Regions from separate parts of the Cellulosilyticum sp. I15G10I2 genome, predicted to be linked through region 2. Evidence: a T-box and tRNA genes for the amino acid it is inferred to sense, from the RefSeq annotation. Region 2 holds a T-box; the other holds one or more tRNA genes.
The links. A T-box is a leader RNA that pairs with one kind of tRNA and senses whether it is charged. The one in region 2 lies ahead of tyrS (tyrosine--tRNA ligase), so its partner is inferred to be a tRNA-Tyr.

Region 1: it has a tRNA-Tyr gene. The T-box ahead of tyrS (tyrosine--tRNA ligase) is inferred to sense a tRNA for this amino acid. The anticodon was not compared.

The regions. Positions count from the first base shown of each region.
Region 1 covers NZ_FMMP01000010.1:677-9,167, reverse strand. The annotation lists gene BN3326_RS11635 (redox-sensing transcriptional repressor Rex) at 1-364, opposite strand, end outside; gene abc-f (ribosomal protection-like ABC-F family protein) at 499-2,409, shown strand; gene BN3326_RS11625 (GntR family transcriptional regulator) at 2,500-3,150, opposite strand; gene BN3326_RS11620 (hypothetical protein) at 3,241-4,536, opposite strand; gene BN3326_RS21230 (DUF1540 domain-containing protein) at 4,639-4,806, opposite strand; gene BN3326_RS11615 (phosphatase PAP2 family protein) at 4,872-5,723, opposite strand; gene BN3326_RS11610 (tetratricopeptide repeat protein) at 5,919-6,743, shown strand; tRNA gene BN3326_RS11605 (tRNA-Tyr) at 6,792-6,872, opposite strand; tRNA gene BN3326_RS11600 (tRNA-Gly) at 6,887-6,958, opposite strand; gene BN3326_RS11595 (sensor domain-containing diguanylate cyclase) at 7,219-8,259, shown strand; tRNA gene BN3326_RS11590 (tRNA-Lys) at 8,313-8,385, opposite strand; tRNA gene BN3326_RS11585 (tRNA-Pro) at 8,452-8,491, opposite strand, start outside.
Region 2 covers NZ_FMMP01000006.1:993,282-1,002,607, reverse strand. The annotation lists gene BN3326_RS04950 (ACT domain-containing protein) at 1-41, shown strand, start outside; gene BN3326_RS04945 (PFL family protein) at 138-1,496, shown strand; gene BN3326_RS04940 (aminoacyl-histidine dipeptidase) at 1,544-3,004, shown strand; gene BN3326_RS04935 (AI-2E family transporter) at 3,070-4,305, shown strand; gene tyrS (tyrosine--tRNA ligase) at 4,334-5,557, opposite strand; T-box leader at 5,608-5,821, opposite strand; gene BN3326_RS04925 (glycogen debranching protein) at 6,019-7,977, shown strand; gene BN3326_RS04920 (hypothetical protein) at 8,048-8,461, opposite strand; gene BN3326_RS04915 (DUF378 domain-containing protein) at 8,652-8,873, opposite strand; gene BN3326_RS04910 (M14 family metallopeptidase) at 9,068-9,326, shown strand, end outside.

The sequences.
Region 1 (8,491 bases), on a different contig from region 2:
GCCTCGGATTGACATCAAACAGTCCAACTAATTTAAACCCTCTTCTTTCAAATGAATTATAATTAGCCAGTGCTTGTCCTAGATTACCTACTCCTACAACAATCATTTTATAATTTTGGTCTAAGCCTAAAATCTTGCTAATTTCTTGATGCAGATAATCTACATTATACCCATAGCCTTGCTGCCCAAATCCACCAAAGTTATTAAGATCCTGACGAATTTGAGAGGCTGTTACATTCATTTTCTCGCTCAATTCTCTAGATGATATTTTATCAACACCTTTTTCTAGTAACTCACCTAGATATCTGTAATATCGTGGCAACCGCCGAATTACAGCCATAGAAATTTTTCTTTCCTCTGCCACCGTCTCCACTCCTTAATTTTTATTAGCTTTAGTATATCATCTTGGTTTTTTTTTTGTCAATGTTATCCTCACTATTCCTTTCATTTCTTTACATTTTTTGATAAAATAGTAGAGCAAGTAATTAGGAGGTTATTATGATTATTTCATGTAGTAATATAAAAAAATCATTTCATGACAAAACAATATTGGATGGCGTAAGTTTTCATATTGAAGCTCATGAGAAAGTTGCTTTAATTGGTAATAACGGAGCTGGCAAAACTACCTTGTTTAAAATACTAACCAAAGAACTTCCCAGTGATGATGGTTTAGTAACTTATTCTAAAGATTGTACGATTGGCTATCTTAAACAACATATGGAGCTTAATTCAACCCATACAGTCTATGAAGAGCTTCTTCATGTGTTTGATCCTGTTATTGCTTTAGAAGAAAAACTTCATCAAATCGAAGAAGAGATTGCCAGAACTTCTTCATTAGAATTAATCCATACTTATGATCAGCTACGTCTGCAATTTGAAAATAATAAAGGTTATGAATATAAAAGCTTAGTCAAAGGGGTATTAAAAGGGCTAGGCTTTGAAGATAGTGTCTACAATAAACCTATTTCTATACTATCCGGCGGTCAAAAAAATAGAATTGCACTTGGTAAACTTTTGCTTGAGCAGCCTACCTTGCTTCTACTTGATGAACCAACTAACCATTTAGATATTGAGGCTATAGAATGGCTTGAAGGATTCTTAAAGGCCTATAAAGGCGCACTTATCCTTATTTCTCATGATAGATACTTTTTAGATAGAATTGTAAATAAGGTCATTCATCTCGAATTCTCAAAATGCTTTATGTATGGTGGTAACTATACTGATTATATGATTAAAAGTGCAAAAGAATTTGAGGTTGCGATGAAACATTTTGAAAAACAACAGCGTGAAATCGCAAAGCAGCAGGCTGTTATTGCAAAACTTAAACAGTTTAACCGCGAAAAATCCATCAGGCGTGCAAGAAGCCGTGAAAAACAATTGGATAAAATAGAAGTTATAGATGCCCCTATGATTGATAATAAACCTATGCAGCTCACTTTAGTTCCCCGCATCGTAAGCGGTCAAGATGTTTTATCAATCACAGAGCTTAGCAAGTCTTTTGATAAACAGTTATTATTTGAACATATTAATTTGGCTATCAAAAAGGAAGACAAAGTTGCACTTGTCGGACCAAATGGTGTAGGCAAAACTACATTATTTAGGATGATCCTTAATAAGTTAGCACCTTCTAGCGGTACTATTAGTTTGGGCGCTAATGTAATTGTTGGCTACTATGACCAAGAACATATGAACTTAAATACCAATCATACCATTATGGAAGAAATACAACTTGCTTTTCCTGAACTTAAAAACGGTGAGATTCGTAATGTACTGGCTGCCTTTTTGTTCACTGATGACGACGTATTTAAAAGCATTGCTACTTTAAGTGGTGGCGAACGCGGACGGGTTGCCCTTGCTAAGATTATGCTTTCAAAGGCTAATTTTCTTATCCTCGATGAGCCTACCAATCATTTAGATGTTCTTTCAAAGGAAATCCTTGAAAATGCTATTAACAACTACGAAGGTACTGTCCTTTATGTTTCTCATGATAGGTATTTCATCAACCAAACTGCAACCAAGGTCGTTCATATGAGCGCAAATAGTATGACAGAGTATCTTGGCGATTACGACTATTATGTTGAAAAGAAAAAGGAACGTCTGCTAATAGTTCCTGTGAGAACAGAGACATCTCTTCCCTCTACTAATAAAGAAGATTGGAAACAACAAAAAGAATATCAAGCCCAGATAAAAAAACTTCAAAATGAACTTTCAAAAACAGAAGTTCAAATTGAAGAAGCAGAAAATCAAACTGCCAAAATAGATGAACAACTATGTCTTGAAGAAATCTATACTGATTTTGTTAAATCTAGAGAGTTAATGACAGAAAAAGAACGATTAAGTGAACTTATTAAGACACTCTATGAAAAGTGGGATAATCTGAGTGTAACTTTAGATGAATTCAGTCAATAAGCTATTTTGTTTAAATGACATAAATTTATTGTCTTAAATAATTATAAATAGGTTGTCGTATCAAAAATGATTAATACGACAACCTATTCTTTATAAATGCATATTAGTAGTTACATTACGCACATGTTGATCGATAAGCTTTTCTACTTTTTCGATCTCCCTATTTTTTATGGCATTATAAATGTCTGTATGCTCCTCTAGAAGGCGTTTAGCACGGCCAGGCGTGGCAATAGACTCTTTTCTGGTTTTTTGGACGTAAGCATGAAAATCAGACAGCAGATGTTTTAAAATCTTGCTTTTAGTTGCTTTATAAATAATATCATGGAATTTATGATCTAATTCGTTAATATGATTGATATCATTTTTATTTATATAAAATTCGGTTAAAGCCAACACCTCTTCCATTTCTTCTAATTCTTCTTGGGTAATCCTTTCTGCTGCACGTCTTCCTGCAAGCCCTTCTAATCTATTGCGGATCATAAAAATATCTTGTACATCTTCATGGGTTATGCCAGAAACAACTGTCTCTTTGTTAGGAATCGAATGGACAAGTCCTTCTAATTCTAATTGTCGTATAGCTTCTCTAACAGGTGTTCGACTAACGTGAAGCTCATTTGCTATCACTGTTTCTCTAAGTACATCCCCCTCTTTATATCTTCCTTCTAAAATTGACTCACGTATCGCACTAAATACCTTCCCCCTAAGGGATGATTTATCTGATGAATCAGGCTGGTATATCACAGTTGTCCTCCTTAAACTTCATAGCACTATATGTATAATAGTATACAATACATTCTATCAAATTTTGGGTAAGATTCAATAGTTTTTTCTTTAATATTGCACCCATTTTCCCTCTAAATCTTTGTATGAAACAATACTTTGTTTCATTGTTCTATCAGTAATCAGCCACTTCTCCTGCGATATATCAATTATTGTATCCCATTCTAGTATAACCTGATACTGCCTGTTAATATATCTGTTCTCATATTCATCAAATTCTTTATTGGTTAATTCTATTGTTTCTAATACATCTGTATGTAAAAATCCTAAATTATCAATCTCCATCTGACTCGGTACAGCTGCTATTTTTGCATCCTGAATGTTTTTATTTTCAATAAACCACTGCGTAAAATTGCTCATAAAGTCTTTGCTTGTTTCTTCGTGAATATAAGCCTCTATATGCGTACATTTTTGATCTTTAATATCTTGTAAATAACTCTTATAAAAAGCTTTTATAAACTCGTCTAAATAAGCTTTGCCTGTTTGAGATAAGGTTATATCAAACACACTAAATAATCTTGTATCTTTATCTACACCTATGTTCATTTCTACTGGATCAATAAAATTATTTGGGCTAAATACTCTTAGTTTATAATTACCTTCTAACATGTTATTGAAGGAAGCAATGCCATTCGTACTATTTTTTTTAATATCATCTAGCTGCACGATCATATTTTTAGCTGTTGCTACCTCAACATTCAGAGTATTGTAGGGCAGAAAAACTTCTTTTTCATCAGGTACATTAATCACTTGATTATAAGTACTATAAATTTGATTGGGAAATTCTATCTGTATCTTGTATTTACCAGGTAGCACATTTCTTTCTATGTACATTTCATTTTCATAAGTCTCAATCTTTCTCTCATTGATATAAACAGCTGAACCTAATGGTGCATGTATTTTAACTTCTGATAATAGGAAAGGAAATTTAATACGCCACTCATTATTGATTTTCTCAAGATAAAGGGGCACCGTTTTTTCACCGCTGTTATAGATATACCTAACGTTACAAAACGCTATGTTGTTTTCTTTACTTGAAGGATCCCCTTTAAAAATAACGCTTCCTTTTTTCATTATCTCTACTAAGCTGTTCTCCCTATCATAGCTTCTTGTATAGTATTCAATAATCTGCTCTTTTGAATACCAATTAAGTTCTGGCCCATTATCAAACATCTCATAAATTTTATGATATTCCTTTTTTTCTAAATGCTTAATATACGTATCTATTTTTACTTCTGGTCCAGTATAATAACGATATAGATTCATGCCTGTCCATGTTATAGCTATTATGAATAGTATACAAAAAGTTTTAGCCATAGATGCTTTATAGCTCTGTTCTATGAGCATGTCCATCCCCCCATTTTTTTTATACTCTATTCATATGTGTTATTAATACCATTTATTACTTTTACTTAAAAATAAAATTAACAAAGCACCAATAAGATTTTCTTATTGGTGCTCATCTCTTAATTCAAAACTTGAACAATCAGTTGCCTGTATGGTACTACATAAAGCCTCCGTATGTTTAACGACTTTTATTTTATTTAACATGCAGTATCTTTCTACATTATTATTATACTTACACTCTATTACATCACACTCAATACTCATATTCATACAATCAACTCCTTGTAGTTTTATAAAAGTATTGTGTTCTTTTTTTAATCGTTTTATCCGTTTAATTATGGATTAGAATAAGTATTTAGACCCTTAAATAAGTAAGGTGCTCCTGCACTGATCCATAGAAATAATAAGCCATACCTTATCATGTCATATACTTTGTAAGGAGGAAGCATTTTTTTAACACCTACATAAATAATCAGCACTCCAAATATGCCTATAATTACCTTAAGTATTTGGATAGTCATTTTTTGAATGGGCTTAAAATGGATATATTTTTGCTCCATATACGCCCCCCATGTCATGCCCCATAAAGCAGCGACAGATTTAGTCAAATCATTCTCAATAGGTGCTATAAGCGCCGCTAGAACAAGACAGCTTACTGCCATTACATGCCATCTGCTTATAACTGCTTTTTCTCCTAAGAGCTGATTTGCAAACAAGACCGCTAGCACCCCAAATGCAATACCTCCTACCGTGTCTGCTGGCCAATGAAGGCCTAAATAGATCCTTGAAAGTGCTGTAAGCAGAATGATACATATTCCCATCAAAATACTTGCCTTAGACTTTAAAACAAGCATGCTGCCACTCCAAAAACTTGTTGCTCTTTGGGTATGTCCGCTTGGAAAAGAATACCCAGCTGTCTCTTCACTGCCTACAGGAAGAACTACCCCTTTTTCAAAAGGCCTAGGCATTTTGAAGGTCATTTTAATGACTTTGTTAAATGCATCACTTAAAAGAAGCATCCATGCAAGCCTCACACCTTTTACTTTGTCAACGCACCAATATAAACATGCAATAAGTGCTATCAAAAACAATTTATCAGCCATTATCGTAATAACTACCATAAGGGAAGTTAAGAATTCTGTTCTTATAGACTCTAAATACTGAAGGATCTGTATTTGAAAATTCATTGTAATGCTCCTTATTCTTTATTAAAACTTAAAGATATTGTACATATATATTGTATATGTATATTTTTTGATTTACAATATATATTATTCTAATTATTCATTTATTTAGAGGGAGGGATTATTATAGTCAGCCAAACTACAGTTCCAACTATCGACATTTCACCTAACTACTATTTTAAACAGGCCATGCATTTCATGTCCCAGAGAAAACTACTTGATACAATACAGCATATAGACTGTGCTATAGTCTTTAGCTCTCACTCTTGTTTTTATATTTATCAAAAAATCAAATTCCTTTTTGCACTCAATGAAACTGCTGCGTGCAGTGCATACATATTAGATCAACTTCATTTTCTTTACCAACATGCTTCTCTTTATATACTCTGCAAAGCTCTATACTATTATCAAAAGCTAAATGCACTTTCATCCGAACATTTAAAGCAGCTCTTAATAGAAAGATCCGTTCCTTACGCTTTAGCTGATGAATATCAAAATATATTAGAGTCTAAAACATCTAATCTCTTATACTATGCTAAGAAAGCTTCAAATCAGGATGATTTTTTATTATGTATTGACTATTGTACTTTAATTCTCAAAAAAAACAAGCATTCACTAGAGGCATTGTATCTAAGCGGCCAGGCTTACCATATGCTGGGTCATTTACATCAAGCATGTGAATACTATAATAAATGTATTCAAGTGGATCCCCAATATGACCTGGCTTATAATGATCTAGGACTTGCTTTAATGGAACTTGGTTCTTTTCCCGAAGCACTTGAAGCACTTAATAAAGCCAAAGCACTGCATCCAGGGAATATTGATTATTTAGCACACATCTCAGAATGTTACTACGCTTTAAAAAAATATGATCTTGCTCAGCTGACCCTTGAAAGTATTATAAAAATTTGTCCTTCTCACTTGCAAATCTATTTTAATCTCTCTTATGTGTGTAGAAAGCAAAATAAAAAACGCTTATCTAAAAAATATATGAAAATAGCCCAGAAACAGCTGAAGGCATAATTTTTTCAATAAAAAACCAGCTAAGTCTACACTTAACTGGTTTTTTGATGGGAGGAGAAGGATTCGAACCTTCGAAACTATCGTAACAGATTTACAGTCTGCCCCCTTTGGCCACTCGGGAATCCTCCCCTATTAAATTAATCAGCGCGAGACGGGACTCGAACCCGCGGCCCTCTCCTTGGCAAGGAGATGCTCTACCACTGAGCCACTCACGCATGATATTCGCTATTAATTAAGCTCACTCAAGTACTATATCAGATTTTCGACTTTGATGCAACCCCTAATCTTATTTTAAGACATATTAAACTTTTAAAAATTCATTTACTATTTTAAATACTTTTGAGATTTACATAAAAATTTATCTCTTTTTATATTTATGAGAATTTATCTGAAACACCTTATATTTTTATAGTACTTATTATATAATGACTATATTATCTATTTTATAATTTTATAAATAGAAGGAGAAGTTATCATGGATCCTCAGGTTTTTGAGAAGTATCAAATGTTTACTGAAAAAACTATCTTTGACTTATCCCAACAAGTCATAATGCTTGAAAAAAAACTGAATGTATTTACTAACTTACTTGAAATAAGTAAATATATTAATCAATACATTAAAGACCAAAATTTGTTTTCATTGATTAATGATATGTTGATTGGTGTATTTGGTGCTAAATATTCTACTATATATATTAAATCAAATAATGAATATATAGAAACAACGCCTAAAACTTTTTCTTACTCCTCTATAGAAGAAGAAAAAAAACTTATTTTGGATCATCTTGAAGAAGAGTTTATTATCAATAGTAATAAGCCTATCTATGAAACTCAAAATGCTGAAGAAAGTGTTTTCTCTTGTTTAGGGGTTCCGATCAAAGTAGATAATCGTGCGGTAGGATTTATACTTATTCAGCATAAAGAAAAAGATTATTTTTCTAAAGATCATGCAACATTTCTATCATCACTGGCTAATCATGTAGGTGTAGCTATCGAAAATAATCTCTTATATACTCAAATCAAGGAAAGTGCCTATAGAGATGGGCTTACTGGTATATTTAATAAGCGATATTTCTTTGAAACGCTTGAGGCTATCCCGCATTTAGATGAACAGAATTATACCCTTGTTATGATTGATCTAGATAACTTTAAAGTGATAAATGATACCTATGGTCACCCTTACGGTGATGCCGTACTAAAAAAAGTATCTTCTATTATAAAAAGCGGTACGCGTCCTAATGATATCGTTGCAAGGTACGGTGGTGAAGAGATGATTATATTCTTTTATAATTTTACTGATAAAACTAAAGTATTTCAACGGGTAGAAGCTATCAGGCGAGAAATAGAAAAAACAGTTATTAGAGATGAAGGTATTTCTTCTTCTGTTACTGCTAGTTTCGGAGTTTATGTTAAAGTTGACGAATCTCTTTCACTTAATGATGTCCTCAAAAAGGCTGATGAAAATCTATATGTTTGCAAAAGAACAGGCAAAAATAAAGTAATACTTAATTTCTAGCACCAAAAAGGTTCTAAACTTTATATTTAATATAAAGCTTAGAACCTTTTTTATGAGCCACCCGGGATTCGAACCCGGGACCACTTGATTAAAAGTCAAGTGCTCTACCAACTGAGCTAGTGACCCATATACCTATCTGTTTACATAATGAAAGGTAGGTATGTAAACCTACCTCTTCATAACCTATGTAAATCGGGGTGACAGGACTCGAACCTGCGGCCTCCTGAACCCA
Region 2 (9,326 bases):
TTCAACATCAGGACATATTTGACAGTATGCATAGAATCTAAAGATTCATCAGAATCTAAAGATTCATCAGAATCTAAAGATTCATTAGAAGCTAAAGCGTAATATGAGTTTGTGGTAATATAGAAAGGGATAATTATATGATATCAAGGTTTGAAGTGCAAGAGACAAATAAAATGATAGAGGAAGAAAATTTAGATATTCGTACTATTACAATGGGCATTAACCTGTTGGATTGTATTAGTGATGATATGGATAAATTGTGTCACAATGTTTATGAGAAGATTACAACTAAAGCAGAACACTTGGTACAAACAGGTGAAAATATATCTAAGAAGTATGGTATTCCTATTGTTAATAAACGTATTTCTGTTACACCTATTGCTCTTATAGGAGGAGCAACTAAGGCGAATTCCTATGTGCCGATTGCAAAAGCATTAGACCGTGCTGCAAAAACAGTAGGGATTAATTTTATAGGAGGATTTTCAGCTCTTGTGCATAAAGGTTGTACGCCAGCAGATACTGTACTTATAGAATCTATTCCAGAAGCTTTAGATGTAACAGAAAGAGTGTGTTCTTCTGTTAATCTAGGAACTACGCGTACTGGGATTAATATGGATGCAGTTAAAAGAATTGGTGAGATCATTAAAGAAACATCTATACGTACAGCAGATAGAGATAGCATTGGGTGTGCAAAATTTGTAGTTTTTTGCAATGCACCTGAAGATAATCCTTTTATGGCAGGCGCATTTCATGGCGTAGGCGAAAGAGATGTTGTTATCAACGTTGGAGTAAGTGGTCCTGGTGTGGTTAAGAAAGCACTTGAGAATGTAAGAGGCAAGGATTTTGAAACAATGTGTGAGATGGTGAAGAAAACTGCTTTTAAAATTACAAGAGCAGGGCAGATGGTTGCAAAAGAAGCTTCACAAATTTTAGGGGTGCCATTTGGCATTATCGACTTATCCCTTGCGCCTACTCCAGCTATTGGAGACAGTATTGCTGAAATTATAGAAGAAATGGGTATTGAGATGGTAGGCGGGCCCGGAACGACTGCGGCTCTTGCAATTCTTAATGACTGCGTAAAAAAAGGAGGTGTTATGGCATCTTCTTATGTAGGGGGATTAAGTGGAGCATTTATTCCTGTTAGCGAAGACCATGGCATGATTCGTGCTGCAGAACAAGGGGCTCTGACGCTTGAAAAACTTGAAGCTATGACGTGTGTTTGCTCAGTCGGGCTTGATATGATAGCGATACCAGGTTCAACAAGTGCATCAACTATTTCGGGTATTATTGCTGATGAAATGGCTATTGGTATGATTAATGCAAAGACAACAGCTGTCCGTATTATACCAGTCGAAGGCAAAACAGTTGGAGAGCAAGTAGAATTTGGTGGCCTTTTAGGCTATGCGCCTATTATGTCAGTTAACCCTTATAAGTGTGAGGACTTTATAGCAAGAGGCGGTAGAATTCCTGCACCTATTCATAGTTTTAAAAATTAATTTATAATAAGTTTTATCACTTTATTATAAGAATAAGGGGCTTGTTTATGACAAAGATTCTAAAAGATTTACGACCCGCAAATGTATTTAAATATTTTGAAGAAATTAGCAGTATTCCCAGAGGTTCAGGCAATGAAAAGGCAGTAAGTGACCATATTGTAGAATTTGCAAAAGACCTTGGATTATGGGTTATGCAAGACGAAGTTTTTAATGTTTATATTAGAAAGCCAGCCACAGCAGGTTATGAAAATGCACCTACTGTTATTTTACAGGGGCATTTAGATATGGTATGTGAAAAGACTAAAACATCTGATCACGACTTTGAAAATAAGGGTCTGGAACTATGTATTGAAGATGATTATATCCGAGCAGCAGATACCACATTAGGAGCTGATAATGGGGTTGCAATAGCTTATCAAATGGCAGTTCTCGCTGATATGACACTTAAACATCCGGAACTCGAAATTTTAATGACCACTGATGAAGAGAGGGGAATGACGGGAGCTTCACATATTCATACGGAATATTTAAAGGGTAAAGTTTTAATTAATTTAGATACAGATGTTGAAGGTGAATTTTTAGTTAGTTGTGCAGGGGGAACAAAAGCCACAATTAACTTAAAACTTGACTATGAGCTTAATGCTTCCCCAAAAACAACTTATCGTATTATGGTAAGTGGTCTATTAGGCGGACATTCGGGGGCAGACATTCACTTAGAAAGAGGCAATGCGCATATTATTATGGGCAGAGTACTAAGTGATATTAGAAAGGAAGTTCATTTTAACCTATGCGAATTTAGTGGCGGAACAAAAGATAACGTTATTACAAGAGAATGTGAATGTTTAATTGCAGTAGATCAAGAACAGGCTTCTTTGCTTGAAAAATTAGTCAGGGGAACTGAAAAAGTATTTAAGGCTGAATATAGCAGACAGGATTCTAATATAAGTATTACTGCAAATAAAGAACAAGCTGCAGGTCGTGAGTTTTCTTCACAGCTTACTCAAGATATTATAGACTTATTACTTCTCATTCCAAATGGTATTATAAGTTACGATCAGGCGATGCAGGGACTTGTTGAAACTTCTTTGAATTTAGGAATAGTAGGCGTACAGAACGACGTTTTTAGATTTGGAAGTGCTATTCGTAGTGCAGTTCCCTCAAAAAAACAAGCTTTAGTCGATAAAATGAATGTACTCAGTAAGAAATTTAATGGAGAATTTAAAATAGCAGGAGACTATCCAGCTTGGCAGTATTGTGAAGAGTCAAAGATAAGAGATCTAAGCATACTCACTTATAAACAAATGTATGGCAAAAATCCAGAGATTAAATCTATTCATGCAGGTTTAGAGTGTGGTTTTATAGCCGAGAAGATAGAAGGTCTTGATATGATTGCCTTTGGGCCTAATGTTAAGGATATCCATTCCCCACAAGAACGCGTAAGTATTTCTTCAATGGCAAGAGTTTATGAATATCTTATTAAACTTTTGGAGAACATAGTTACTTATTAGGGCATATAGATTTTACATTTTAAAGTTTATATGTTGTGTCTCTATATGTGTGGAGGTGGCAAGTCATGAGATTCGAGCAAAATAATAAGTATTTTACAATTTCAGTGTATAGTATTTTAACAAGTATAGCTGTTATTTTAGCTGCATTAATCATTTTTAATTTTTACAGCATATTTGTTTTTTTAGTAGATATACTACGAAATTTATGCCGATTATTAAAACCTTTAATTATTGGAGGCATTATAGCCTACTTATTAGACCCTGTTGTAGAATTTTATGAAAAAAGATGTAAAAATCATAATGTTCACCTGATTAAAATAAATTTCTTGCGTTTTGGCAGGAAGAGACTACATCAAAAAGATAGCACGCCGAATGAGCACAAAAGTAAAACTTCCTTAAGAACTATACCGACTATATTGACTGCTTTTACTATTATAGCGTTTCTAGGGCTTTTTGTACTTGTCGTATCAATGAATATAAGAAATGTTTTAGGTTCCGCAGGTGTTAAAAATATTTCTGTAAGTATTAATAGATATATTGCTTACTTTGAAAATATGCTGGCGCAAATGACAAATTTTACAGATCGTATCCCTTTTTTTGCAAATAGCAGGTCTATTGTTGAAAGTATCTATGGCTATATTAATTTAATAGTTGCGCGTTTATCACAAAAAGGTTTTAACTTTTTAACAGTACTCGGCACAAACGTTATTAATATTGCATTAGCTTTTGTTATTGCTTTTTATTTATTGCAAGATAAAAGAAGGGTATTGCTTTTTATAAATAAAGTGTGCGAGACAATCTTTCCGGAGAAAACATCTAAAAATATTAAACTTATCGGCCGAGATATAGACCATGTTTTTTCTAACTATATTAGAGGACAGCTTATAGATGCATTAATTATTGGTATTCTTGCTTGTGTTGCTTTAACTCTAATTAGAATGGACTTCGCAATTATTATTGGGATTATAGCGGGGATATTTAATTTAATACCTTATTTTGGACCTGTAGTGGGCTTTGTACTTGCAGCACTTATTGGACTTATAGATGCAGATCCAATGAAAGCGATTTATGGGGTACTAGCACTTTTTCTTATTCAGCAGATAGATGGATGGGTAATTGTACCAAAGGTTATAGGAAATAGTGTTAAGCTGCATCCGGTTGTGGTACTGCTTGCTATACTTATTGGTGGCAAATTATTTGGTTTAATAGGCATGCTGCTTGGGGTGCCAGTGGCTGCGTTTATTCGTGTCATTATTCTAAGATATATGAAAGATGATTTTGAAACAAAAGAAGAATGGTAGAAATGAGAGAGGCAAGCCTCTCTCATTTCTATTGTAAACAAACTCTATGAAATACTTTTTTACCTTTTTGAATCATAAGACTATTATCTTTGAAGTGGGTTTCATTAACTTGGTAGTTTAGATCTGTGATAGGTTGTCCATCTAATTTTATACCGTTTTGCGTAATTAAACGTCTTGCTTCTGACCTAGAGGGTACAAGCTTCGTTTTTTCTAATAGTGTAATAATATCCATGCCTTCACTAAATTCAGATGTATCTAAGTTTGTTGTAGGAATAGAACCACCTACTGCACCCCCAAGGAATAAAGCTTTCGCAGCAGTATCAGCTTTTATAGCTTCAGATTCTCCATGAACAATTTTTGTCACTTCAAAAGCTAGTTTTTCTTTAGCTTTATTAATTTCAGCACCTTCTAATTGACCAAGTTTATTTACTTCCTCCATAGGAAGGAATGTAAGTAGTGCTAAGCACTTTTTAACATCCGCATCATCGATATTTCGCCAGTACTGATAGAAATCATAAGGTGTAGTTTTTTCAGGGTCAAGCCACAGTGCACCTTTTTCTGTTTTTCCCATTTTTTTACCTTCGCTGGTTGTGAGGAGAGAGAATGTCATACCGAATGATGTATCACCATGTAATCTTCTAACAAGTTCAACACCGCCTAGTATGTTAGACCATTGATCATTTCCGCCAAGTTGAAGTTTACAGTTGTATTTACGGTAAAGTTCTAAAAAGTCATAAGATTGCATAAGCATATAGTTAAATTCTAAGAAAGATAATCCCTTTTCTAGTCGTTGCTTAAAACATTCGAATGTTAACATGCGATTAACAGAAAAATGCACGCCTATTTCTCTTAAAAAGTCTACATAGTTCAAATTAAGAAGCCAATCTCCATTATTTACCATGATAGCCGCATCATTTTCAAAAGAAATAAATTTTGAGAGTTGACCTTTAAAACAGCTTACATTATGCGCGATAATTTCCTTAGTCATCATTTTTCGCATATCGGATTTACCTGTAGGATCACCCACCATAGCTGTACCACCACCTATAAGAACAATAGGTCTATGACCAGCTTTCTGCATATGTGACATGGCCATAACAGTTACAAAATGTCCTACATGGAGACTGTCGGCTGTAGGATCAAAACCTATATAAAAAGTCACTTTTTCCTTGTTTAAAAGATCCTTAATTTCTTTTTCGTGTGTTGTTTGCTGAATAAATCCTCGTTCTAATAAAACATCATAAGCATTCACTACTATTACCTCCTACTATTTTTGAAATTATAAAAAGGGCTATCTCATCCGCTAAGGACGAGATAACCCGTGGTACCACCTTAATTTACAAATAGAAATATAATTTATATATTTTATTTGCCTTATAGTCACGCTAACGGATGACAACCGGAAAATTCAACTCAAAAGATGTAATTCATATAAGATAATGTATGTGCTCTCACCGACTGCACACTCTCTGAAACAGTTTCTCTTATATTACTAAGTCTTTGTCAAAGCTTTTTGAATATGATATTAATGTATATGATAGCATAAGCCTTAAATATTTTCAAGTGAATAAGTAAAGTCAAATAGTACAACAATAATTTATATAGCAATAAAGGAAAAGATCATATAAGATGAGAAGAGAATGCAATGTTAATATAACATAAAATATGAATTAATATACCTAATGTTATAAATTATTTCAGGAGGCTTGCAAAATGTATAACGTCAAAAAAGGTATACCTCTATTAGGATGTTCATTAGATAGTAATGGGGCTAATTTTGGTATATTTTCTAATAGTGCACACAATATAGTATTAGAAATTTATCATTCTTTTAAAGAAAAAATTCCGGTATTTAAAATTATACTTGACAAAATGCATTATGCAACTGGGGATATTTTTCATATATATGTGGAGGATATAGAAGAAGGAATGAGTTATGTATGGAAGATAATGGATAGTGCGCATGAACTATCTAAACCTATTTTAGATCCGTATGCTTATTGTATTGAAGAAGATCCGTGTTATCCTTTAACTTATAGAAATGGTATAGTTCATAAATTGTATTCTGAGTCTAGAAAACCATCTATTCCTTGGGAGGAAACTATTCTTTATGAAATGCATGTAGGTAGTTTTACAAAGGATATCTCAGCAAATATGGAAGAGGTCAAGAGAGGAACATACACTGGTCTTATTGATAAATTACCTTATCTAAAACAACTGGGTATTACTACCCTAGAGTTATTACCAGTCTTTAAGTGGAATCCTTATACTTTGCGCAACAGACACCCAGTAACAGGAAAGTTGTTACAAGATGTATGGGGGTATAATACTATAGCCTTTTTTGCATTGGATGAGAAATACAGTATAGATAAAGATGGATTTCAAGTGATACAAGAATTTAAACAATTTATCGAAGCTGCACACCGCCTAGATTTAGAAGTTATTTTAGATGTTGTTTATAATCATACTGGTGAAGGCGGCATAGGAGGAAAATCATTTAACTTTAAATATCTTTCAAATAATATCTATTATAAATTTGATGAAAACAATGAATATGCAAATCATTCTGGAACAGGTAACACACTCAATACAAATCACTATGTCGTTAAACAGCTTATATTAGACAGCTTAAGGTATTGGGTTACTTGTATGGGAGTCGATGGCTTTAGATTTGACTTAGCCTCTATACTTGGTCAAGATCAATATGGTAAGTGGATGAATCATTCTGTCTTAAATGATATCTCTCAGGATCCGATTCTTTCTCACGTTAAACTTATATCGGAAAGTTGGGATGCAAAAGGGAGCTATGATGTAGGGCGAATGCCATACCATTTCAGAGAATGGAGCGACTATTTTAGGGATACAATACGAAAATTTATCAGAGGAGATCAAGGACTTACAAAATCTGTTGCAGATTGTATGGTAGGGAAAGAAATCTATTTTTCAGATGCAAAAAAAAACAATACACATGCTGTTCATTTTATAACGGCCCATGATGGCTTTACAATGTGGGATTTATTATCCTATGAATCTAAACATAATTTCGAAAATGGCGAAGAAAATAGAGATGGACATAATGCTAATTATAGTTGTAACTGTGGGGTAGAAGGTGAAACAAGTGATGTCCAAATACTTAATATGAGGAAGCGCAGAGTTAAAAATTACATGTGCTTACTCTTATTATCTAAAGGTATTCCTATGCTTCTAATGGGGGATGAATTTTGTAGAACACAAAAAGGTAATAATAATGCGTATTGTCAAGACAATGATATTGTATGGGTAGACTGGGAAAGGCAAAAGAGATTTGAAGATATATTCACCTTTACTAAAGATCTTATTAAACTTAGAAAAACACTTAAATATTTTAATCATAAAAAAAATAATAATTATGTAGTAACATGGCACGGCGTTTACTATAATAAACCCGACTGGTCCTATTATTCTAGAAGTATCGCATGCCACATCAAAGGGGAGAAAGAAAGTATTTTTATTGTTGCTAATAGCTATCATGAGCCCCTAATTTTTGAATTACCACCTTCTGAAACGAAGTGGCTTAGAGTAGTGGATACTAATCTAACCTCTCCTAAAGATGCGGATATTATAGGACAAAAGATAGAAAGCAGTCACTATCAAGTAGAGTGCTATAGTATTTGTGTTTTTTTAGAAGGATAATAAAAAATACTTATTAACACAGGCTTGGGATACGATTCTTGGCACCGTGCGTTAATAAGTATTTTATTAATTATGCAATTAAATAAGGGGCAAGAATATCTGGAATATCTTTGTTTGAACAAGCGGTACCAACGATAAACTCAATAGCATATTCATCTGATAATTTCTTTAGCTTATCAAAGAATAAGATAAGTTCATCGATACTAGCATGCGTAATTTTAATGAGTTCATCAATAAAGACTGTTTCGATGTCATGATTACTTGATAAAATACCACACAGAAAACCAAAAAAATCATTTTGAGAATGAAGAGGAAAATTAGAAGCTTCGATCAGACGTACTTGATGAGATAAAGCATACCGATGGGTAGTAACACTATCAATATAAACAACGTGCCCTTTGAGATTTGCTACCTTTTGATTAGCAGCATCGATCATTTTTTTAGTTTTTCCTTCTCCAGTTTGGCCTGTAATAATTTTTATCATAACACATCACCTCTTAGATAATTGTTTTATTATTATATTTATTCAATTTTAGTCTCAAAATACCTCTTTTTTTAATGAAAAAATAAATTATATTTAAATAGGCATAAAAGACTATTGGTTAACTTATACATAAATCTATTAGTAGATATAAAAAAACCACTTTTAGATTATAAAAGTGGTCGTACAATGATTAACTATTAGTATAAGGATGATCATAGACTCTTCCGTATAATGTAAGAGCATATATGCCGGCAATACCTATAATAGCATAAATAACTCTACTTATCCAAGAAGTCATTCCACCAAATAAAAATGCAACTAAATCAAATTGAAAAAATCCAATAAGTCCCCAGTTAAGAGCTCCTATTATTATTAATGTAATTGCAACATAATCAAAACTTCTAGATCTCATATTTTTGTAACCGCCTTTCTAGATATTTAATAGCAAAGCATGATGATAACTTTATTATTGCTCTATAGCTCTAATTTATGCATTAATTTGAAGATTGCTAGGTGGAGAATTTTGGATGCATTTTTTAAAAATAGTACATAATTAGTAGATGTTATAAATATAAATAGTGTAGATCATAAAAAAAGGATATGCCTATGTTGTTAGATATCAGTACAAAGTTTACTTATCTTCAAAATGAAAAATATAGCTTTAGATTAATGGAAAAGCAGTTATTAACGCTTGTTAAACAATATCCTTTTTTAACATTGAGTGAGATAGGTAAAAGCACTCAAAATAGACCTATTTACTGCTTAAGTTTAGGACGTGGCAAGCGAAAAATTCATGTTAATGGTGCTCATCATGCCAATGAATGGATTACATCTATTATTATTATGAGAAGTATAGAAATCATCT